One region of the Clostridium sp. 19966 genome, then DNA from elsewhere that is predicted to be linked to it. Evidence: a T-box and tRNA genes for the amino acid it is inferred to sense, from the RefSeq annotation. Region 1 holds a T-box; the other holds one or more tRNA genes.

Region 1 (9,290 bases):
ATTTTCTATGCTGCAATCTTTTTCGCTAAAATAATCTGTGGGAATATCCATAATAAATTCTGTACCATCTTCATATTCATTGTTTATACTTATGCTACCCCCATGCTTTTCCACAAAAGCCTTTACCAGTGAAAGCCCTATGCCGCTTCCCTCAGTATTTCTAGAAAGAGATTTGTCCACCTGAACAAATCTTTCAAAGATGCTGGTCCTCTTATTTTCTGGTATACCAATGCCAGTATCCTTAACTGAAATTCTTATTTTTCCTTCCAAGTCGTACATATTAACAAAGATGCTGCCGCCAGGGTTAGTGAATTTAATCGCATTGGAAAGTAAGTTAAGAATTATTCTTTCAAATTTATCTGCATCCATATAAATATATTTTTCTTCAATATCCGTATCAAATATCAGTTCCAGCCCCATGTTCTCAATATAATTGCTGGCTGAAATAACAGTATCTTCTACTACTGATACTATATTCTGCTTTTTTATGTTCATGGTTATGTAGCCCGATTCAATTTTAGTTATATCTATAATATTATTTATTAATCTAATTAGCCTGAAACAATTTTGTTTTATAATTCCTACGCATTTCATTACCTTTTCCTTATTCTCAGGCATGAGCTCTATGAGCTGAACTGGTGCCATTATCATATTGAGCGGTGTTCTTAATTCGTGAGATAAATTAGCAAAGAATTCTGTTCTTACTGCATCGTACTGTTTTAAATCATTTAACCGCTTGTTACTCTCCTCTGCCTGCCTTTTTATTTCTTCTGCTTTTTTTCTTTCTGTGATTTCCCTTCCTACCACCACTAGTCCCTTCTTACTTCCATCTTCATAATATAAAGGCACCTTTATAACCTCAAATATTCTTTTATTTTCGCTATTAATATGAAATACTTCTTCCACCATGGCTGTTTTCCCATTATGCCAGATATCCGAATCTGTCTTTTCGCAATTCTTCAATTCTTCCTTAAAATCAGGAAGAAGCTTTGAAAGCTCCTCATGGTTTTTACCTATGATTCTATCATCAGTACTATATAGTTCCATAATAGCCTCATTAGCTTCTACCCATCTTCCTTCAGCATTCTTAAAACATATTATATCTGGAAGAGAATTAATTACAGTCCTTAAAAATTCCATCTCATCCCTAAGTTTCTTCTCTTTTCTTATATGCTTATTTCTATCTATCAATAAATATATTATGAATGCTAGTAAAACAACTATTGCAATTCCAGTTTTATGACTTTGAAGCCTATAAAGTAGGCTTGATATATTTTCCATATGTTATCTCCATAACTATCTTAAGTTTCTGCTGTAAATCATACATTACAATATTATAATATAGTTTTTTCATAATAACTACATAAATGTTCATATCTTTAACATATGTAATGATTGCTGTCATCATTTATAATTCTAATAACCTTGAAATTACTGATGAAATAAAAAAATCATCAATTGTGGTATAATAAACAATAATAAATTCTTTTGCGGAGGTACCTCCTATGAATAAACATAAGGCTACTATATTGTTAATAATCGTTACTTTAGGTTTTTTAATAGCATATCCTTTCCATAGAACTTTTTGGGGCGGTTTATTAAGCAGCGCTTTCTGTGCTTCTATGATAGGGGGCTTTGCGGATTGGTATGGTATTACTGCACTATTTCATAAACCTCTAGGTATATCTTATAAAACAGAAATAGTTCCTAGAAACAGAGATAAAATTATTAATGCGCTATGCAATATGGTCACTGAAGACCTAATCACAAAAGACAGCTTAAATAAGTTTGCTGGCGAATACAATTTTTCTGAAATTATAATTTCATATATTAAAAAAAACAAGGATGATGAAAATTTTAAAAATGCTGTATTTTCATTAATCTACAGAATAATAGATGTGAGAGATGAAGAATCTCTAGAAGTGATATCTAAGCTTCTAAAGGAAAATTTGACCAAGATATCTCTATGGAGCATAATTAAATCTTCTATAGAAACCTCAATTAAATCTGGATATGATGAAAAGATATTGGATTTTATTATAGATGAGCTTATAATTTTTTCAAAGAGTGATGATTTTTTCAGCATATTAAAAGACATGGCTATTACTACAAAAACTTCTTATGAAAATGGAATGGCTCGAAGAAAATTCATAAATAATTTTGTGCTTGATATACTGCTGCAAACTTCACCGGAAGACATTGCAAGATCTATTCAGCAAAAGATTCTCGGTTATCTTGTTAGAGCTAAGAATCCTTCCAGTGATTCTAGAAAAAGTTTAAAAATCTGGCTTTATAGCAAATTCGACGAATATAAGAACAATGCTAAGCTCATTAAGCTTGTAGAGGATTGGAAACTTTCAAAGCTTGATAGCTTACTTGGCAAGGATAACTTCATAATTTATCTTGATAAAATCAGCGCTGACAGCCTAAACAATGGAGGAAATTTAGATAAATTATCTGTGGTGCTATATAATCAGCTTATAACCGCAGCAGATACCTTTGAAAACAACCCAAACTGGCAGCGAATAGTTAATGAAGGCTTAAGAAGCCTATCCTACAGTATCATAGAAATAGCTCATAACAATTTAAAAAATATAATAAAAGATAATCTATCCAGCTACTCAAACGATGAGCTTATAGAGCTTATAGAATCTAAAGCAGGTGATGATCTTCAGCTTATACGAATCAATGGATCGATAGTTGGCGGATTCGTAGGAATATTAGCTTTTTTCTTTAACTCTATACCTTTTTAAAACAAATGTTAATTTAGGGAGTTTAATATGAAAAATAAAAAGATAGCAGATATATTATTAGTAATTTTTCTCATAGCTTTCATTGTCACCGCTTTATTAAAGCAATATTTTGGAAGTGGATACATAATAAATATGTTTAACTTTGCATTTGAAGCGGCCTTGGTAGGCAGTGCTGCGGATTGGTTTGCTATAACAGCACTATATAAGAAGCCCTTAGGTTTCTCCTATCATACTGAAATTATTCCGAGAAACAGGGAAAAAATAATAAGCTCCATTTCAAAAATAGTTGAGAACGAGCTTATTAGCCCCAATATACTTCAAAAGAAATTGGAAGAAATAGATATAATTAAAGCTTTAATATCTTATGCAGATAATAATCTTCGGGGTAAAGGCTACGCAGCTGCTCTTACGAAAAAATATGCCTTACCTGTTCTTGAAAATATTGATGCTTCGAAAGCTTCTTTATATATAGAAACTGAAGTTAAAAAATATTTTAATAAATTAGATTTAACTGATAGGATAAATGAGGCCTTAACAATATTCATACGCAGCAAGGAATATACTGAGCTTGTTTTCGCAGTTTCGGAGCTTCTTATTGAAACTGTAAATAAGGATTCCACTAGGGAAGCAATTTATTCTACTATAGATGAATTAGTTAATGAAAATATAAAAGCCAGAAAGGGCTTCAAGAAGACTATTATGCAGGTAGCTCTCGGGCTTGCAGAAGGTACAAACAGCGTAAATATAATGGACGCTTCGGAGGCTATACAAAGACAAATATTGGAGATGCTCAGCGAGCTTAAAAATGAAAACAGTGACTTATATAAAAAGTTAACTATAAAAATTAATGAAGCGCTGATTAAACTCACACAGGAGGACGTTATAAAAGATATTGAGAACTGGAAGCTAGATACTATAGCTTCTATATCTATAAGAGAGGAAATAGAAGAAATTTTAGAAGATATAATATCCTCTTTAAAGGAAGCTATCTCCAGTGATAATTTTATTGATGAATACTGGAATTCAGATAATAAGAATGTATACAAAGATAATATTCATTTAATCGTTCTTTGGGTTAAAAATGAAACGGAGCTTTATTGGGATAAATTCAAAAATAGCGAAGAGTCAAAATCCAAGGCAAATATGTTTATCAAGAAGCTCATATATGGCTTTATAGAATCGGAGCATCACTTTATTGGAAAAATAGTAGAAGACTCCATGAATAAATTAACAAATGATGATTTAAATTTGTTTATAGAAGAAAAAGCTGGAAATGATCTTCATTGGATAAGGATAAATGGTGGAATTGTGGGAGCCATTTTAGGTGTGATTGTATATATTTTTATAAATCAAATATATGGCCCTTTGATTAATAGGTTTTTTTAAAAGGATTGGGTTAACCCCAATCCTTTTTGCTTAATTCTTGCTATACTGCTGCTGCACTTTTCACTGTATCTTGAACAGCATTTTGAGCAGAAGTGCTACTTGCTGAAGCAGCGCTGCTATTTGAATTTGCTAAACTATTCATAGCCTGCAGCATTACATTTTCCAATTGCTGAGACATTAATTTACTGCTGGCTCCAATGGAAAAACCTGAATCTGAGCTGTCATCGCTGCTATCATCAGTGGAGCTCATATCAGAGCTGGTCATCATCCTTTGCATAGCCATAAGCTGAAGCATTTCTTCTAGTTTTTTAGCTTCATCATTAGAATCACTAGAAGTTAATGTATTTGAGCCTTGGGAGCTTGCTGCAGCTGTAGTAGTCTGAGCACTATTTGTATTTGCTTTTTCAAACATCTGCATTAACAAATTTTGAAAAATATCACTTGTAGATGTATCATCAGTAGAATTTATAGAGCTTGTACTTCCATAACCATTCAATTGCTGAAGCTGTGAAAGATTTAATATTGAATTTGTATCCATATTTTCACCTCCCTTATTTCTATTCTATTTCCCATTATATTCTCCTATATTTCTGTGTCATTTTTGTTACAATACAAATTAAACAAAAATTTTTTAAAGAAAAACAATATATTTTCTACAAAATTGTTAATTGTTGTCGATGAACATATTATAGAATTGATAAAGACAAATTTAAGACTTTTCTAATAACCACTTTTAATATAATTATGCTATAATAAAACCGGTTTGTACACATAAAAATATTGGGGGAATTTTTTAATGTTCATAGAAGATATAGGATTAAAAGTATATACAGGGCCAATGTTTGGCGAAAAAAGCGGAATGCTTATACATAGCATAAATATTGCGGAAGCTTATGAAGGAAAAAAAGTCATTCTTTTCAAGCCAGAAATGGAAGTAAGGGATGGTAAAAATAGAGTAGTGTCCAGAACAGGACTTCAAAGATGTGCACTAGAACTTCCAGAGATTATCACAGATGAAGTTATTGAGGAAACTTTAAAAACCTGTGAGGATTACGATGTAATAGGCATAGATGAAGCTCAATTCTTTAAAGGAAAAATAGTGGAGCTTGTACAGAAATTAATATTTTCTAAAAGGGTTATCATATCTGGATTAAGTATGGATTATGAAGGTCTTCCCTTCGGAAAAATGGGAGATATAATGGCCTTAGCAGATGAAGTAGAGCATATGTATCCGGTGTGCGCCTGCTGCAAAAAAAGGAAAGCTTTATTTAGTCAGAGACTTTCCAACGGAAAGCCGGTTACTAAAAAAGGACAAACTATTCTTCAAGGTGATAAAGAAAGCTATGAGCCTAGATGCAGAGAATGCTTTGTTCCACCTGCAGAATAAAATTAGGTTATGTTTTAAAAGGATGTTGATAAACACTGATTTAAAATATGCCTGAAATTAAGGCAAAAAACAGATAATAGAATTAATTCTTGCATAGAAATAATTTTTTTGATAGAATCTATGTAATGAAATAGTTGGATTCTTTAAATATAAATTCATTGAAGAGAAAAGTACTTTTTTATGGAGATTACAGCGAGCAAAGGTTGATGGAAGCTTTGCATCTTAGTATCAAAGGAAGAGAGCCTCTGAGAAGCTGCCCGAACTCACAGTAAGGTGCGCCGTTAACTGCGTTAAGGTTTTAAGTAGTATATGTTCTTTAATGTTTATCATATATTTAAATAAGAGTGGTACCACGGTATCCCCGTCTCTTCACAGGAGGCGGGGATTTTTGTATTCACCTACGTTTTTAAAGAAAGCCAATAATTTAAGGAGGAAAACATGAAAAAATTAATAAAACTTATAACAGAAGTGTTTGAAAATGCTTTTGAAGAAGCAGGCTACGATAAAAGTCTTGGAATGGTAACTTCTTCAAACCGTCCTGACCTTTGCCAATATCAGTGTAATGGTGCTATGGCTGGAGCTAAGAAATACAAGAAGAGACCTTTGGACATAGCTCAAGAAGTAGTAGCTAAAATTAATTCAGATATATTCAGTGAGGTTGTTGTAGTTAATCCTGGCTTTATAAATATAAAGCTTCAGGACAGCTATCTTAAAAACTATATTGAAGCAATAGCAGCAGACAGCAAATTTGGTGTTGAGGCTTCCTTGAATCCTCAGACCATAGTGCTTGATTATGGTGGCGCAAACGTAGCAAAGCCTCTTCATGTAGGTCACTTGAGAACAGCAATAATAGGTGAGACCATAAAGAGAATGGCTAAATATCTAGGTCATACTGTTATAGGAGACGTTCATCTTGGAGACTGGGGACTTCAGATGGGAATGATAATAACTGAAGTGAAAAGAAGAAATCCAGAGCTCCCTTATTTCGACGACAGCTTTACTGGAGAGTATCCAGAAGAAGCTCCGTTTACTATATCAGATCTTGAAGAAATCTATCCTACTGCCAGCAAAAAAGCTAAGGAGGACCCTGCTTTGATGCAGGAGGCTCAAGCTGCTACTGTAGAGCTTCAAAATGGCAAGCCTGGTTACGTGGCTTTATGGAAACACATTTTAAATGTATCCAAGAGGGATTTAAAGAAAAATTACGATAATCTGAATGTAGATTTTGATCTTTGGAATGGTGAAAGCGACAGCCAGAAGTATATAGATACTGTAGTTACCTATCTTAAGGAAAACAACTATGCTTACGAAAGCAAGGGAGCCTTGGTGGTGGATGTAGCTGAAGAAACTGATACAAAGGAAATTCCTCCTATAATAATATTAAAATCAGATGGCGCTTCACTTTACAGCACTACGGATGTGGCTACTATCTACGAAAGAGTTAAAGAATTTAATCCAGATACTATAATGTATGTGGTAGATAAGAGGCAGGAGCTTCACTTTGAGCAAGTCTTCAGATGCGTAAATAAAACTAAGATTGCCAGCGAAAAACTTAACCTTCAATTCATAGGCTATGGTACCATGAACGGAAAGGATGGAAAGCCTTTTAAGACAAGAGAAGGCGGAGTAATGAGGCTTGAGAACCTAGTAGGTCAGGTAAGAGATACTGTTAAAGCAAAAATTCTTGAAAATAAGAGTGAAATGGATGGAGCCGAAGCTGAGGATATAGCTAAAAAGGTAGGGCTTGCAGCCGTAAAATACGGAGATTTATCAAATCAGATTTCCAAAGATTATATATTTGATATAGATAAATTTACTTCCTTTGATGGAAAGACTGGTCCATATATCCTTTACACTATAGTAAGGATAAAGTCTATATTAAGAAAAGCGGGAAAAATTTCTGAAGGAGAACTTCTAGCTCCAAAAAGTGCTACGGAAAGAGATATTCTTCTTAAGGTAACTACTTTTAACGATACCTTGGAATTCAGCTTTAATGAAAGAGCACCTCATAAATTGTGTGAATATATGTTTGAGCTTGCCAATTTATTCAACAAGTTCTATGGAGAAAACAAGATACTTTCTGAAGAAAATGAAGCTACAAAAGCATCTTGGCTTAAACTAATCTCCATAGTTAAAAACGTACTTGAAACCTGCTGTGATATAATGGCTATAGAAGTGCCTGAAAAAATGTAATAAATCAAAAATCAAAATTTCTGATTCCTAATTGGTTATAAAAAAACAATCATAGTAAATCATGCTATGATTGTTTTTTTAATTATGCTTGTACACTTCCATTTATCTTCCCATCGTCTAAATAGTCCTTGGCTTTGTGGTAAAGATAGAATACTATTTTCTCCATCATACCTTCACTTATAAATATGGTTATTCGCTTAGGTAAAAATACATATGCTTTATCTACCACCCACTTAACCTGCTCATCTCCGCTTTTTAATACAGCATCTTTAGCAAGGCTTTTTGCCAACAGCATCAATGAATAAAGCTTAGCCTTGAAGCTTTGCCACTCACATGCAGCATAAAGCACTAGGATAAGAATAAGTATCAGTATAAACTTATAGTTCACTAGAAATGTCCTTAGGTTTTCCATTTTTTATCCCTCCAAAAGTATTTTTGTTGGAGTCAAACCCTAGAAGCCATATTTCTATATATCATATTTTACACTCTATTTACTATATATTCCATATTCAAGCTAATTATCCTTAATGTTTAATAATTTGTTTACTTCTTATATTAACTATCTAGGCTATGTCTTAAAAGAATGTTGATAAAGACGTTTTTCGTCTGGCATGGTTTCTTTCAGAACCCATGTGAGTAACTCTAAGGGCTGCTTTGTTATAATTGACTACCCATTCAAATACGCCATCCATGGCGCTTGAATGGCTTTGCTCGTCCATGAGCAAAATTACGCCAATTATAAGTCGCAAGCCCTAAGAGTTCCTAGAACTCAAACGATAATATCAACATTTTAAAACATAGCCTTCCCCACCAAAGGAATATTTTAAATCAGTGTAAAAATCAACACTGATTTAAAATATATACTACTTATTTACCTCAAATACCGCAGCTTTTATAATATTATATATTTCATCACTGGTGAGACTTGTCTTGTTTTCTATCATAGCTAACACCTTGCTGTGCTTAAGTGTTCCTTCCCAATCCAGCTCTTTACCCAGCTGCTCTACGGACTTAACAGAATCTTTAATGAGTTCTTTATCCTTGTTGTACTGCTCTATTCCCATGCTTTGCTGAAGTGCCAGCTTTTGCTTTTCAAGCAATTCTTTTTTGCTGTCCAAATATTTCTTCACTTCACGTCTGCCAAGTTCCATTATCGTTCCTATAAAAGCAGCCAGCAAAGGTATTACAATTTGATTTACTATCTCTTCCTTCATTAACCTCTCTCCTTCTTTAAATATTAAGCTTTGTTTTAAATCAGCATTGATTCTTGCAAAGCCTTTATCAACATTCTTTTAAAACATAACCGAATATTATTTCAATAATGTTTTTATGGTATCAGGTCCAGCTATGCCATCCTTGGCTAATCCCTTAGACGTTTGAAAATTTTGCACTGCTACAAAAGTACAGTTTCCAAAAACTCCATCAGCTCCGCTGCTGCCACAGGAAAATCCAAGAGCCATAAGCCTATTTTGAAGCCATTTTACTAATTCTCCCCTGCTTCCCCTTTGTAAAAGTGCTTTACTTATCACTGCATCAGTAGCAGTTCCCTCTATGCCGTCCTCAGATAAATG
Region 2 (15,875 bases), on a different contig from region 1:
TAGGTTTTTTTCTATTTATGCTTCTTTCTTTTTCAAAAGTACTGATATGGATAATCCTGTTACAACTGTTCCTGCTACTATAGCAATTAAGTAGTAGAGTAAGCCTGTTACTGCATGAGGTATGAAGAATACGAATACTCCACCGTGAGGTACAGCTAATTTAACTTTAAATAGCATTGAAAGTGCTCCTGTAACTGCCGATCCTGCCATGAAGGAAGGTATTATTCTTAGAGGATTTGATGCTGCAAAAGGTATTGCTCCTTCACTTATGAATGATGCTCCTAATGCCCAAGCTGCCTTTCCTGCTTCTCTTTCCTGTTCTGTGAATTTATCTTTAGCTATAACTGTAGCAAGCGCTACTCCTAAAGGAGGTGTCATACCTGCTGCCATAACTGCTGCCATAACCATGGATGGCTGTCCACTTGCTAGTGTAGCTGTACCAAAGGCATAGGCTGCTTTGTTTACTGGTCCTCCTAAGTCAAAGGCCATCATAAGTCCTAATATGATTCCAAGTAATACTGAGTTCGCACCGCTTAAGTTTTTAAGCCAATCACTCATAGCTGTATTTATAGCTGCCATAGGTGCTCCAACTATATATATCATTGCCAAACCTACTACAAGAGTAGATATTATAGGAAGTACCAGCACTGGCATTAAACCTTGAAGTGATTTTGGAAGCTTAATCGTTTTCTTTAAAAATTCTACGAAGTAACCAGCCATGAAACCTGATACTATACCGCCTAAGAAACCTGCTCCCAAGGAAGCTGACAACATACCGCCAACCATACCTGGTACAAGTCCTGGTCTATCAGCTATTGAATATGCGATATAACCAGATAGTATAGGAACCATCAATGCAAAGGCATTGCTGCCGCCTATCTTCATAAGTGCTGCTGCTAAAGTTCCCTCTTGCTTAAAGGCGGTAATTCCAAAAGCAAAGGATAGTGCTATTATAATACCTCCAGCTACTACGAATGGTATCATGAAGGATACCCCTGTCATAAGGTGCTTATAAGGGCCTTTTCTCTCTGAGCTTTTCTGCTCTTTTATCTTGCTGACTTCATCTGTAAGATCCGCTGAAGCTGCTTTATAGGCTTTTGCTGTCTTAGCCCTGTCTATAAGTCCCTTGGCATCTTTAATAGCATCTGAAACTCCAACTTCCACCATTTTTTTGCCTACAAATCTGTCTTTAGAAACATTAGTATCTGCAGCGATGATGACACAATCTGCTTCTTTTATTTCCTTTTCTGTCAACACATTTTCTGCTCCTACAGAACCTTGAGTTTCAACCTTCATATCAACTCCCATTTCCTTGGCTGCGATAGACAATGCTTCTGCAGCCATATAGGTATGCGCAATTCCTGTAGGACATGATGTAATAGCTACTATTTTCATATTGATACACCCCTTCCTTTTATTCTAAGAATTTTAATATTTCTTCAGCAGTACTGGCATTTAACAGATTGTTTCTTAGCTCTTCATGCATAAGCTTTCTAGAGATTTGAGCCAGTAATCTTAGATGTTCATCATTTGAATCCTCCGGTACGGCTATTATGAAAAATAATTTTGCAGGAGTTCCGTCCATTGAATTATAATCTATGCCTTTTTTACTTCTTCCGAATGCTAGAGTTGGCTTTTTTACTGCATTGGTTTTTCCATGAGGTATAGCTATTCCCATTCCTATTCCTGTGGAAAATACCTTTTCTCTCTCCATTACTGCGTTGATGTACTCTTCCTTATTGTTTAAGTTACCAGTCTTATCTATGATGTCCGCTAATTCTCTGATGGCGTCATTTTTATTGTCTGCCTCCAATTCAAGCTTTATAAGATCCTTATTCATAATTTCTGTAATGTTCATAATTTCATCTCCTCTATAAATATAACAATTCAATTTGTTCTAAATACTTGTTTATTAAGCTTATATCCGGGCTTTGAGTACCCTCCGTAGTAACATTGGCTGTTCCAGTGGCTGCTGCAAGTCTTAAAGCTTCCTCCATGCTTTGCCCCTGTTCTATGGATAAAGCTAATGCTCCTACCATAGAATCTCCTGCTCCTACAGTGCTTCCTACTTTAACCTTAATTCCTTTTGCCTTAATCACCTTGTCTTTGCTTATCATTATGGAGCCTTCATGTCCTCTTGATACCACCACATATTCAACTCCATATTCAAGGATTTCCTTTGCTACGTCGATGAGCTCTTGTTCACTCTCTATGCTAACCTGAAAAGCTTTTTCTAATTCATGAATATTAGGTTTAATAAGGTATGGTCCAGCTTTTATGGCTTCTGTAAACTTTTTACCGTCCACATCTAATATAACCCTACATTTTTTTTCATTAGCTTCTAATATAATCTCTTTATAGAAGTCTTCATTTATTCCTTTAGGTAAGCTTCCGGAAAGAACTATCAAGTTTCCGTCTTTCATATAGGAGCTTATTTTTTCTCTTATTTTTGTAAGCTCTTCTTTAGATATCTGGGGACCATTTTCATTTATATCCGTATAAGTATTATTTACGATATCTACTATTTTAGTATTGAGTCTAGTTTCTCCAGGTATTCTAACAAAGTCATTTTCTATTTCTGAACTGTCTAGATGTTCTCTGATAAATTCTCCATTGGAGCCTCCTATAAAGCCTAATGCTGTACTTTTTCCGCCTAACTGCTTTATAGTCTTTGAAACATTTATTCCTTTTCCACCAGCATCTACTCTGGAAAAATCTATTCTATTTACTTCTCCAATCTTTAGATCAGATATTTTTATAGTCTTATCTACTGCAGGATTCAAAGTTACGGTTAAAATCATTAAATCCCCTCCTTTGCTGTAATTATTCTTATTCCCTTCTCTCTAAATTCTTTTCTCACTCCTTCATCTAGTTTGCTATCTGTAACTATATAATGTATTTTGTCAAAATCCGTAATTTTAGCAAAACATACTTCGCTAAATTTACTATGATCACAAACTATTATTACCCTTTCTGCACTTTCTATTATTTCACGTTTAGTCTGCGCTTCATTCATGTTTGGTGTGGTGATACCATAATCTAGAGATATTCCATTAGCTCCTACAAAAGCTATATCCACTCTTACATTTTTTAATATGCTGCTTGCTATTGGTCCTATAAGAGCTCTGGTATGACTTCTAAGAGTTCCTCCTATAACTATAACTTCATTGCTGTGATTATTAGAAAGCTCTATAGCTATATCTAGAGAATTAGTTATTACTGTGAGATTATTTGCCCTTATATTTCTGGCTATTTGAAGATTTGTAGTTCCTCCGTCTAAAGCTACAGTATCACCATCCTCTACCATAGAAGCAGCTTGCTTCCCTATGGCTATCTTTTCTTCTATGAACTTATCAACTTTTTCATAGAAAGTAGGTTCAAATTTTGTATTATGAACTAATACTGCTCCTCCATGAACTCTTTTGATAAGCCCTTCTTCTTCTAATTCTTGCAAATCCTTTCGTATAGTAACTTCTGAAACTTTATAGGTATCAGCTAAATTGGAAACCTTTACATCACCCTGAAGCTTTAGTAAGTTAATTATTTGAGCTTTTCTTTCTTCACCAAACATTTCCTTACTCCTTACATTTATATTGCGTTTGTTATTATTATCTTTGTTTGATTTTATTTTATTACGTTTTATTTCTTTTGTCAACGTTTTTTTAAAAAATATTCGAAAGCAAACGAAAGTTTTGTTTTAATTCTCTATTTTTTGAACAGTATAGGCAGCATATACTACCATGCATGCACCCAGAATTTGAGCAATATTTATCCTTTCTCCTAGAGCAAAGTAAGAAAATATTATTGCTACTGGTATTTCTAAATTTCCTATTATAGATACTCTTAAAGAGCCTATATGCTTTATTGATGAATAAAGCAGAGTTAGAGGCACTATCTCACATAATACTGCTAATATAGCTGTGAATATTATCAAGGATAAATTATATTCTCCTTTTAATAAGACTATGTTTTAAAAGGATGTTGATAAAGGCGTTTTTCGCAAATGAACTCAAACGATAATATCAACATTTTAAAACACAGCCTCCCGAACTAAAGGAAGTTATAAATCAGTGAAAAATCAACACTGATTTATAACAGAACCTTTAATAAAAATATAGGAGGTCTGTATATAATTAATGAAATCAAAGAAAATATCGTGGAGTAGAAATTGATGGTAAGTGAGTCCGTATTCCTAAGGTTTTTACCGGAATATACATTCATGAATGAGTAGAAAACTGCTGATAATAGTCCGCATAAAACTCCTATAGCAGATAATTTTTCTTTGCTGCTAATTACACCAGAGGTTAGCAAGCAGCCTGAAAATGCTATTATTATAGCCAACAGCTTTTTTGTACTTATTGGAGCTTTACCAAACAAAAAAACTATGAGAAGAACTCATAGTTTCATATAAATGCGGCTGACAGGAATCGAACCCGTAGCACCTCGGTTCGTAGCCGAGTCCTCTATCCAATTGAGGTACAGCCGCAAAATAACATTACTATATTAGCATAAACATCTAAAAAAATCAAATAAATTTTAAAATTATTTCCTTATTCAAGATTATATATATCTGAAAATTCTACGCAAGCTCTTTCAATCTTATTCTGCCTTATAAAATTTTCATTAATTTTCGAATCATCGTCTTCCACAAGTTTTACAGGAAGCTTTATAGTAAATTCAGTTCCTTCATTTAATTTGCTATCTACCCATATGGAGCCTTCATAAAGATCCACTAAATACTTCACTAATGATAGACCTATTCCCGTACCTTTGCTTCTTCTTGTAAGATTACTATCCACTTGAGAAAATCTATCAAAAATTTTTTCAAGCTCCTCTTTAGCTATTCCTTCTCCTTCATCTTTCACAGATATAAGAAGCTGATTTTGCAAATCCTTCACATTTACAAAAATTTTTTTACCTGGTGATGTGAATTTTACTGCGTTTGATAGAAGATTCATCATTATTCTCTCAATGCTATCCTCATCAAAAGCCATATATTTCTCTTCAATATCCGTATCAAAAATCAATTCAATCCCTTTGCTAGAAGCATATTCCACCACCGACATAGTCACATCTTCAATTTCAGCTATTATATTACTATTTTTGAGCTGCAGATCCATTCTTCCATATTCCAGCTTGGTTATATCTAATAAATTATTCACTATTCTTAATAGCTTGTAACAATTCTGCCTTATTATTCTATTGTATTTTCTAGCACTGCTTCTTCCAACTTCGCAAGTATTTTTATCAAAAATTAAATTTTGCAGTTGAACAGCTCCTAAGATTACATTTAAAGGAGTTCTTAATTCATGAGACAAATTTTCATAAAACTGAGTTTTCAACATGTCTGACTTTAACATTTCATCAAGCATGTTAGCACTTTTCTCATATTCTTCTCTATATTCCTTCACTAACATGCTATCTGATATGTCCCTGATGATACCTACAAATATTTTTTTACCTTTAAATATATAATTTTTTCCTTCGAACTCTAAATATTTTTCCTCATTATCCGACCTTCTCCTTATTTTAACTCGAGTTGGGCTTAATTCTCCCTGAATTTCCAGCTGCATCATCGCTTTGCAATATAAATCTAAATTTTCACCTTCCATTATAAGTAAATGTTTTATATCGTAACCCACCACACTATTCTCAGAATTTCCAGTAAAAATATTATTGGCCGAAGGATTAGAAAATATTATCTTACTGCCTATCTTAAAATATATACCATCAGAAAGAAGCTTTAACAAAGACGAGCCAAAGAAGGAAAACAGCTCCTTTTTTTCATTATTCAATACACATTTAAATTCCCCATAAATACCTTGTAAATAATCATCTAACTGTTCCATTTATACCCTCCAAAAATAATAAAAGAATCATATCATTATATTTTTATTTTATATAAAATATTCCATATTTACTTTTAAGGCTATTTGATTTTTGGTAACAATCAATATATTCTACATATTGATGGAAAATCCTCTATGAATTACTACTTTTTTAGTTACTTTTAAAATTTTGTGTGTATTTTTAATAAAAATTTACTTAAGAAAGCAAGAATATCTTCTAAAAAATTCAATAATATGCTGAAACTGTAAAATTTACAATTTACTGTTAAAGGTAATTTTTATAAAAATTATAACTAGCTTAATTCTATCTTTACTCTGCTTCCAGAAATTCCATATTGTGCAGCTTCTACTAATAACTTAACAGGCACCCTGTTCCTTATTTCCTCTACATGACTTATTATACCTACACAAAGCCTATCTGAATGAAGTCTTTCAAGAGAAGACATAACTGTATCTAAGGCATCTGTATCTAAAGTTCCAAAACCTTCGTCCAAGAAAAAGAACTCCAAAGGAGCACTTCCTTTTAATTGTATCTGAGATGACAAAGATAGTGCTAAGCTTAAAGAGGTCAGAAAGGTTTCTCCTCCAGATAGAGTTCCTGTAGATCTTCTAGCTCCGCCATTAAAGTCATCCCTCATAATGAAGTTTCCATTTGAATCTATTTCTAAAGCATACCTTCCCCCTGTAATACTCTTTAACCTTTTTGATGCTTCTTTGCATATATATTTCATTTGATTCATGGCTATAAACTCAACAAATTTATTTCCCTCAACTAATTTGGATATGTCCTCCATGCAGCTGAATTCATGCTGAAGCCTCTTCTTTTCTTTTCTCAAAAGTTTATATTCTTCCAATTCTCTTTCCATATCTTTTATTCCCTTACCATAGGAAGCTATTTCTTTTATATTTTCTTCAAAACTTTTACTGAGTTCCTCTCTTCTTAGTATTATTAAGTTCCACTGTCCCTCATCTAATACCTTATCTCCTATTCTCTTCTTGACACCTTCTATATTGGCTCTTACCTTATTTAAACTGCTGTCATATTTCTCTATGGATTTTTCCACAATTTCCATTTCAGCTTCAGCTATGATTCCTTTTTCTACAGAAGCAAAGTCCTTAAAATTATATTGCTTCACCTGCGTTAGACAATTTTCTTTTTTTAACTGCTTCTGACTTATCATAAGGTTCATGCTAGAGTTTTCTGTGATGAGCCTATCGCTAAGTTCTTTATTTTCTTTTCTGCAATCTTCTAGCATTTCCTTAAGAACAGCTTCTTCTTCAACTATAGCCTTTTTTCTCTTCCTTATTTCTTCTATATAGCTTAAAGCTTCTCTTCCCTCAGTAAGTTCATTTATATATTTTTCTTCTCTGTCAATTACAGCTCTCTTTTCTTTGCCGCTCTCAAGTATTTTAGCAATTTCTATATCAAGTTTATTTCTTTCTTCTAATGCTTTTTCTTTATCTATAGAATTTTTTTCTAAAAGCTCATTTGCTGCTTTTAATTTATCCTTAAGAATTTTCTCTTCTTTTTCTCTGTTTAGAATGCTCTTTTGTGCTTCTTCTATATTATCAACCTTAAATTGAATTTTTAAACCTCTTAAATCAAATTCTAAAGGCTTAAGCTTTTCTACAGAAGCCTCAAGCTCTTTAGCTGCTTCCTCATAGGCATTGATTTCACTGTTATACTTTTCCGTGAAAGCTATTTCTTTCTGCTGTATCTGATTCTTTTCTTCCTTTAAATTTGATATTTTCTGGTCAAGCTCCTCTTTCCCTTTAGTGAAATTCTGAATTTTACTCTCCGTAGTCTTAAATTCTTCTTCTAGTGAATGCTTTTGTTCCTCTATAAAATTCAAATCCATTCCTTTATATTTTTCTTCCAAAGGTAAAATTTCTCCCAAGATATGTTCTCTTTTCTTTTCCAGACTTATCTTTTCTATGGAAACTTCTTTAAACTTATTTTCTATAACATTTATCTCAAGCTTAAGCTTATCAATATTTTCATCAATTTCTTTAAGCTCTTTCATATCAAAAACAGTATGCTTATTATGATGTTCTAAGGAGCCGCACACAGGACAAGGCATTCCATCCCTAAGCTCACTTGATAATACCGCTGCCATATTGCTTATCTCTATTTCCTTTTTTCTTTCCTCCAGCTGCTTTATGGTTTCTGAAAGCTCTTCTATATGAAGCTGAAGCTCATTTTCAGAAGATTTTAATTCAACAAGCTTTTTATCTATATCATGGATTTCAGCTGATGAATTTTCTTTTTTATCCTTATAAGCCCTAACCTCTTCTATATTCTTATCTAATTTAAATACTTTTTCCTTCATAGCAATTAGCACAAAATTATCAGGAGGCACATCTTTATTTATTTTAACCATATCATCCTGAGCTACAGCCAATTCCTTAAAGCTTATATCTTTTTTACTGTTTATAACTTCTATTTCCATTTTAAGCTTATCGATATTCATTTTTCTCAATGAATTTTTCTTCTCCAGTTCCTGCTGTGAAATTTTAATTTTACTTATTTCCTGATTCAGAAGATACATGCTGTTTACAGCATTTCTATATTCGGCAGTTATAGTTTCACTATCAATTTTTGTCTCGTAATCCGCTTTAAGCTTCTGCTGCTGTTCCTGTTTTGAAATTATTTCGTTTAGTTCCGAATTTATTGAAGTAAGTAAATCTTTCTTAGTTCCATAAGCTCCTAAAAGCTCTTCTCTTTCCTTTTTAAGCTCTTTATTTTTCTCAATTAGCTCCAAAGCTCTAGTTAAATTAGTTTCTTTTTCTATGAGCACAGGTATCTCCTGTTCTCTCATTTTAGCATTACTTTTGTATTTTTCCTCCAAAGCTGAAAGCTCTTTTTCGCTTTCCTGAAGCCTATCTTTCATATGTTTAATAGACTCTTCACTGTTTTTTATTTTTAAAGCTATATCCTTTAGCTCATCTATATAAGGCTTAATAATCCATGCTTTCCTAGAAACGTTAAGTTTCTCTCTAGACTCTTCTATAAGCCTTGAATCCTTTAAAAGCTGATTTTCAATATTTTTATATTCTTCTAATTCCTTTTGAGCCTGCCACAATAATCTGTTTTGTTCATATTCCTTGTCTAAACTTTCTTTTTCAGACTTTATCCTTTGGTTTTCCTCCTCTAAAATCAAAAGCTCCTCTTTGAGCTTTTTATAGCTCTCTTCACTCACGCCTTTTTCAATATATATATTCTCTCGCCCAGTGAGCACATTCAAAGCATCACTCTTTTCCCTTTTCACCCCTCGTATCTTATCGCCTAGCTTTCTTCCGAACATCTCTAGATTAAAGAGCCTCTCCAGCATGTTTCTTCTTTCCTTACCTGTCAGCTTTAAAAATTCGCTAAACTTACCTTGAGGAAGTACCACAGATCTAGTAAAATCGTCAAAGGTTAAACCTAGTATTTTTTCAACATTATTTTTAACATCTGTAACGCCTTCTGCAATAACATTAGTTTCTCCAGCTGTACATTCCGTAAGCACAGCATGCTTGGATTTATAGCTTCCAGTTTTATCTCTTGAAAGAATCCTTTCAGCACAATAAGTTTTTCTTTCCCCGGAAGAAGCTATCTCGAATTCATAGCTCACTCTTAGGCTGTCACTTTCAGTATTCATGAACTCTCTGGTATCTCTTGCCACACTTCCATACAAAGCTATAGTCATAGCATCTAAAATAGTAGATTTTCCGCTGCCAGTAGGTCCGAATATACCAAATATACCTTTATCGGTAAGACTCTTAAAATCTATTTCCTGCTCTTCAACAAAGCTGTTTAATCCCTTTATTATTAGTTTTTTAGGTTTCATTCATTTTCTCCCTCCGAGTATGCTATTTCAGAAAAAAGCTTTAATATGTCCTCCTTGGGCTCTACTCCTCTTTGAGATAGGTAAAAATCTTTAAAGAGTTCTAATATGCTTTTCTCAGATATATTTATTTCTTCTTCCTCTTCGGTTTCTTGTCCAACTATCTTAGGTAATATTTCTACAATATCTTTTTTATATTCATTCATCTGCTTTATGTATTCCTGAGATATGTATTCTTCGGTTTCTATCTCTATATATACCCAGGAATCCTTATCTGAATTTGCCTTACACTTTTCTAAAGCCTCCTCCACACCCTTGCATTTCCAAATCTCTATAGGCTTATAGTTTTTAAGATAAATTTCTTCTACATTAGCCTCTTCTCCAGCTTTTACATCAATTAAATACACACACTTGCTATAGCCTATTTCACTTTTGCTATATTGAATTGGAGAACCGCTGTAATATGCCTTTGTGCTTATTCCTTTCACCCTTTGAGGTCTATGAAGATGTCCAAGAGCTATGTACTGAGCCTTCTCTGGAAGAGCTTCAGGTCTTACCGCTAAAGATCCTCCAAGTTCTATCTGCCTTTCAGAATCACTGCTTTCCCCACCAACTACATATATGTGAGAAATGGCTATATTTATGGTGTCTTCCCTATAGCAGCCTGAAAGTTCAGAGAATACCTGTTTGATTCTATCAGAATAGGTACTCTGTCTCTCTTCATCTGAAGACTTATCAATAAATATTTCATTCAATCTCTTTTCACTTGGGTATGGAAGAGTCACTATCGCTACTCTCTCCTCACCAATCTTTAATTCCAGAGCTCCCTCGATAGAAGCTGCCACTTGAATGCTTCCATAGCTTCCTGGGCTTATGGTGGCTTTGGGAGTTCCAAGAATTATAATCCCCTGCTCTAGGGCTAACGGATTTGACGCTGCAAGTCTTTCCGGGTTGTCATGGTTTCCAGCTATTATTAAAATAGTTCTCTCACCTCCTGCAGACAACCTTTTAAGAGTCTTATAAAAAAGTCTTTCTGCTCTTGCAGGAGGATTGCTGTTATCATATATATCTCCCGCGATGATAACAAGCTGTATATTTTTTTCTTCTACTATATCTATAAGTTCATCAATAAATTTCTCTTGTTCGTCTAATCTGCTGTTTTTTATTCCGTCTAGATATTTTCCAAGATGCCAATCTGCAGTATGCAATATTCTCATAAATTATCAACAGCCTAAGCAGGCTGTACCCCCTTCCTGTGGATAAGTATTGTGAATTAACTCTCCTAATACTATAATAAATTTTAATTATCAAAATTTCTATTGGTATTTTATATTTTTTTGCGTAGTTTTAGATATAATAAAATTATATCTGATTTAATACTTAGGCTTTAAAGCATAGCCTAAAAGAAAGTTGGTGTTAATATGCTGGATATTTGTCTTCTTGGCTGCGGGGGCAGTTTGCCAGTTCCATATAGAGCTCTTACCTCACTGCTGCTAAGCTGCAGGGGAAGAAAAATACTTATAGATTGCGGAGAAGGAACTCAAGTATCAATGAAACTGCTTGGATGGGGTTTCAAAAGCATTGATGTGATATGCTTTACTCACGCCCATGCGGATCATGTTTTAGGCCTTCCAGGTCTTCTCCTCACCATTGCAAACTCAGGAAGAGAAGAGACTCTCACCATAATTGGTCCTCCTGGATTTATAAATGTACTTAGAGGACTTATGGTAGTGTGTCCTGTACTGCCTTACGATATTTACTACATAGAATGTTCCATGGATGGTTCTGTGGATTTTTCCATAGATGATATTTACATAAAAAGCATGGCAGGAGATCACATGGCTCCCTGCGCCGCTTATTCCATAGATATAAAGAGGGCTAGGAAATTCGATGCAGAAAAAGCCAAGAAGCTTAATATTCCAATGAAACTTTGGAATAAGCTTCAAAAGGGTGAAACTGCAAAGGCAGATGGAATATCCTATTCCCCTGATATGGTGCTGGGAGATGAAAGAAAAGGCTTGAGACTAAGCTACTTTACTGATACCAGACCTTTAGACTCGCTAGTTGATTTTGTAGCTTACAGTGACCTTTTAATAGCCGAAGGAATGTATGGTGACAATGAAGAAATTTCGAAAGCTATAAAAAATAAACATATGCTTTTCAGTGAAGCTGCAGAGATAGCAAAAAAGGCCCAAGTATCGGAGCTTTGGCTAACCCACTTCAGCCCATCTCTTACTGAACCTGAAAAATATAAGGAAAATGCATCCTCAATATTTGAAAATACTGTTATTGGGGAAGATAGATTAATAAAGACCTTAAGTTTCGAATAAAAATTTTATTGAAAGAAGGATTGATATTTGTGAATAAGGAGCAAATAGAAAAAATGGATCCATTCATGCTTTTAAGCATAATTAATATGAAGCTCAGGGATCAGTACTCTTCTTTGCAGGATTACTGCGAAGACTTAGATGTAGGCATAACCTTGCTAACATCAAAATTGGAGTCAGCTGGATATAAATATAGCGAAGAGAAAAATCAATTTACAGCTGTATAGATTAATCAATCAGTATATAACAGATCTCATTATATTCTAATGGGACTTGTTATATACGTTCTGAAGGTGTCCTTTATCTCAAATCCATCACAATCATTAGCTGCAATGCTTGATGCAAAGATGGATACTGAAAATAATATTATCATGCTTATGATTTTTTTCATTACGATCACCCCATCTTTTAAGTATTAATGTATAACCATATTATTTCAATATTTAAATTTTATATACTTAGTAAAATATAACAATTCTTAAAATTCACAAAGTTTTAAACATTAAAAACTTAAATCTATGCTATAATTAATATAATTAAAGACAAAGGCTTTTTAAGCTTAGTTTTTCTAATAAATTACCTTAAACTATTATTTTACTCTTAATACAATTGAATTTGTAAGGGGGTTAAGTTGTGGTAGACGGCTTAAAAATAAGGGAAATTAGAATGAATAGGGGGCTTACTTCTCTGGATGTATCAAATCTTTCAAGAAACTTCAATGTAACAATTTCCAAAAGTTATTTAGAAGAACTGGAACGCGGAGATAAGAAAAATCCATCCTTTAATATTATTGAGACAATAGCAATAATATTAGGTGTAGGTATTGATGATATAAGACGCTTTGGATAAATTTTATGTAAATAAACTTATCATTAAATATTAAATAGCATCATTAAACTATATAAAGCTTAATGATGCTATTTCTTTGAAAATTATTTGAATTATAGTTCCAATAAAGATTCCATATACAAATTGAAATTTATCCCCTCTTTTGTCATCTTTAAAATCAGAGTAAGGAACCACCTTTCTACTTAAAGCAAATCTTATCAGATAATAGAAAAAATATTTAATCCTTTTAATAAAATTTTTTCTTATAACCATTATAAAGGCACTTATGATTCCAGCAGCAGCAAAAGAAAACAACATGTTGTTTAAGATAAAATTCACTCCTCCTATTATTCCAATTACAGAAAAGAGCTTAATATCTCCAGCTCCCATAATCCTAATAGCGTAAAGTAAAAATAAAAGAAAAAAAGGAATAAGGGAAGCTAAAAGTGAATTTTCTAACCCATATATCCCATAAAACACAATATTAAAAACCAGCCCTGCCAAGGCAAAAATCAGCAGCACCTTATTCTTAACTTTTTTATATTTAATATCGGTATAAAGGCATACGGAAGCTAAAATAATAATGATAACATACTTAAAAAACATAGCTCCCCTCCTATATGCTAATTAAAGTTATTACTACGGAAACATATATGAAGGGTGAAAATGGAATAGCTTTATTTTTATTATTTCTGTCCTTTATTAACAAAACAATACTTAATATGGCTGTAGCAAATATAGCCAATATGCACACAGACATAACACCATAAATTCCAAGCCATAGTCCTAACACTGCAAAAAGCTTAACATCCCCAAGCCCCAGTCCACCTCTGGTAGCCTTAGAAATAAGAAACATAGTGCCCCCCATGATTAAAACTCCTAGCAAGGCCGCAATATAAGTAATATTATGATTTAATAGCAAATTTCCTAAAGCTGCTGCCGCCATAATTATGAGCAATTTATTTAATATTATATATTTATCCATATCAATAAGAGTTACAACATATAAAACCGTCAATATTACAAATGAAAAAGCATAATATCTGAATTGTTTTTCATTGTTGAAAACAAATTCCATTGAGGCTAAATACAGCAGTGCTGCAGCTATATTTCTTTTTTTAGAAAACATCTTAATTAATATATTAGCAATTCCTTTCTCACCCTTATTATATAAACTGTAAAGCACTAAAATATTTGCCAAAAATGCAACTATAAAAACTATAAAATAACCCATATCTTTCTCCCATCAAAGCTATTATTTGGAATTATAAGGTCCATAATTCCAGCATCTTACATAAGCATTTTGTCTCAAAGTGAAGGAAGGAATTAATTTAATAGGAAGTGGCAATTTTACTTCATAAGTTACTTGGATGTCTATATCATTTTTTTTGTCCGCTAATATTTTTGATCCTGTAAAATCCAAGCCATCTATTCCCCCTACCACTCCAAAGTTTTTAAGCCTCTCATCTGCCGACATAGTACCTGAGGAAACCTGATTTTGCACAAAAGCATAAGCTATAGCAGAAGTTATATCCTCATTAATCGCCGGTCCATAATCATTAAATAGCAAAACTCCTACATAACATATAAGTCCGACCCCTTCTTGTTTTGCCATAGTTTTTGCCTTTTCTTTTATTTGATTTTTATCTGAATTTTTTATAGATTTACCCATGTTAACAGCATTTGTTATGGCGGAATTAATGGTGCCTTGCTGCTCTTCAGGACTCATATCACCAAATTTCCCTAAGGTCTCATAGGCGCTTGCTATGGCTTGCTGCTGCTGATCTATTTTATCTTTTCCGATTTCGGTACTATGAGCTAAACTATTTATTACAGACTCTAATCCACTACCAGTATATACGTAGCTATACTCTCCCACCTCGTTGGCAGCTTCATTGATAGAATCCTGAATTATTTCATGAAGCATGACAAGGTTCATGATATAAGCAAAAGTAAGTATAGCAAACATAAACAAAGGAACTACCAAAGCAGCTTCAACTGTTAAAGAACCTTTCCTTCTTTCATTCTTTTTATCTTCTTCCACATTCAAAAGCTCCGTATCCTCCTGAGGGCTGCAATCTATTAGCTCGGTATCATCAGCATTTATATTTGCTAATAATTCTGTATCCTCTTCTCCTTGAGTATCAATATACTGTGACTGTGCTTTGCTCTCTCCAAGGGTAAGGCTATTAATATTCCTTCCCAAAGAATAATCAAGACCGCCAGATGTTGCTCCAATATTATAATTAAGCTTCTTTTGAAGCTTCTTAAGCTTATTTAATTGAGCATCCTTTCTCCATTTCACTAGGAAGTCAAGTTTAGCATATTCGCTAAGGCCTTCCACCTTATACATTCTATATATCATAGCAGCACAGATTATCATGCCTAAAATCCCTATCGCTATCTTTATTATATTTTGAGTTATAATATCCATAAGGTCCTCCTACTTTATAACACCTTGATTTTTTAAATCATTATACTTTTTTTGTAAGGTTATAAAGTCTACATCATTATCATTATGATTTTTTTCCACCGCTAAATCATAATACTTTTTAAAATTATCATAATTTTTTAATTTGTTATTATTTTCATCAGTGACATATAAAAGAGCTAGCCCCATATATCCCTTATAGTCTTGGCCAAAAGAACTAACTTCTTGTAAAAAAATTTTTTCACTGTCTTGAAAATCTCCTAGATACTTATATATGGTTCCTAGATTATAATAATCGTCTGAAACCTTGCTACCTGCATTAATACAGATTTTATAATTATCTATAGCCTTGTTTAGATAATTATGGTAAGTATCTGGCTCAGGTTTATATTGTATAGCTTTATCATAATAAGCCTTAGCCAGCTGCTCATATAATATAGGGTTGTCCTTATTTACACATATACTATTGGCTTTTTCCAATACCTCTAAGGTTTTATCTGTGTTATCTTTAAAAACATTGGGATTGTCCCTGTATATACCAGCAAGCGTTATATAAGCATTTATCTTAAAATCCACATCCATGCTGCCGTTAACATAATCTGCTAAATCCTTA

Evidence for each region. A T-box is a leader RNA that pairs with one kind of tRNA and senses whether it is charged. The one in region 1 lies ahead of argS (arginine--tRNA ligase), so its partner is inferred to be a tRNA-Arg.
Region 2: it encodes a tRNA-Arg, which carries the amino acid that the T-box ahead of argS (arginine--tRNA ligase) is inferred to sense. The anticodon was not compared.

The regions. Positions count from the first base shown of each region.
Region 1 covers NZ_JACTOJ010000013.1:101,618-110,907, reverse strand. The annotation lists gene IAI10_RS14395 (PAS domain-containing sensor histidine kinase) at 1-1,281, opposite strand, end outside; gene IAI10_RS14390 (DUF445 domain-containing protein) at 1,506-2,753, shown strand; gene IAI10_RS14385 (DUF445 domain-containing protein) at 2,781-4,139, shown strand; gene IAI10_RS14380 (hypothetical protein) at 4,180-4,677, opposite strand; gene IAI10_RS14375 (thymidine kinase) at 4,936-5,526, shown strand; T-box leader at 5,676-5,898, shown strand; gene argS (arginine--tRNA ligase) at 5,965-7,719, shown strand; gene IAI10_RS14365 (hypothetical protein) at 7,802-8,131, opposite strand; gene IAI10_RS14360 (hypothetical protein) at 8,295-8,438, opposite strand; gene IAI10_RS14355 (hypothetical protein) at 8,583-8,933, opposite strand; gene IAI10_RS14350 (N-acetylmuramoyl-L-alanine amidase) at 9,030-9,290, opposite strand, start outside.
Region 2 covers NZ_JACTOJ010000020.1:49,636-65,510, reverse strand. The annotation lists gene IAI10_RS18220 (fructose-specific PTS transporter subunit EIIC) at 16-1,395, opposite strand; gene IAI10_RS18215 (PTS sugar transporter subunit IIA) at 1,415-1,858, opposite strand; gene pfkB (1-phosphofructokinase) at 1,872-2,801, opposite strand; gene IAI10_RS18205 (DeoR/GlpR family DNA-binding transcription regulator) at 2,801-3,571, opposite strand; gene IAI10_RS18200 (EamA family transporter) at 3,698-3,967, opposite strand; tRNA gene IAI10_RS18195 (tRNA-Arg) at 4,413-4,486, opposite strand; gene IAI10_RS18190 (PAS domain-containing sensor histidine kinase) at 4,551-5,849, opposite strand; gene IAI10_RS18185 (SbcC/MukB-like Walker B domain-containing protein) at 6,143-9,679, opposite strand; gene IAI10_RS18180 (exonuclease SbcCD subunit D) at 9,676-10,893, opposite strand; gene IAI10_RS18175 (ribonuclease Z) at 11,098-12,006, shown strand; gene IAI10_RS18170 (DUF4250 domain-containing protein) at 12,036-12,230, shown strand; gene IAI10_RS18165 (hypothetical protein) at 12,260-12,394, opposite strand; gene IAI10_RS18160 (helix-turn-helix transcriptional regulator) at 12,637-12,852, shown strand; gene IAI10_RS18155 (prepilin peptidase) at 12,901-13,437, opposite strand; gene IAI10_RS18150 (A24 family peptidase) at 13,448-14,065, opposite strand; gene IAI10_RS18145 (pilus assembly protein) at 14,087-15,265, opposite strand; gene IAI10_RS18140 (protein kinase domain-containing protein) at 15,275-15,875, opposite strand, start outside.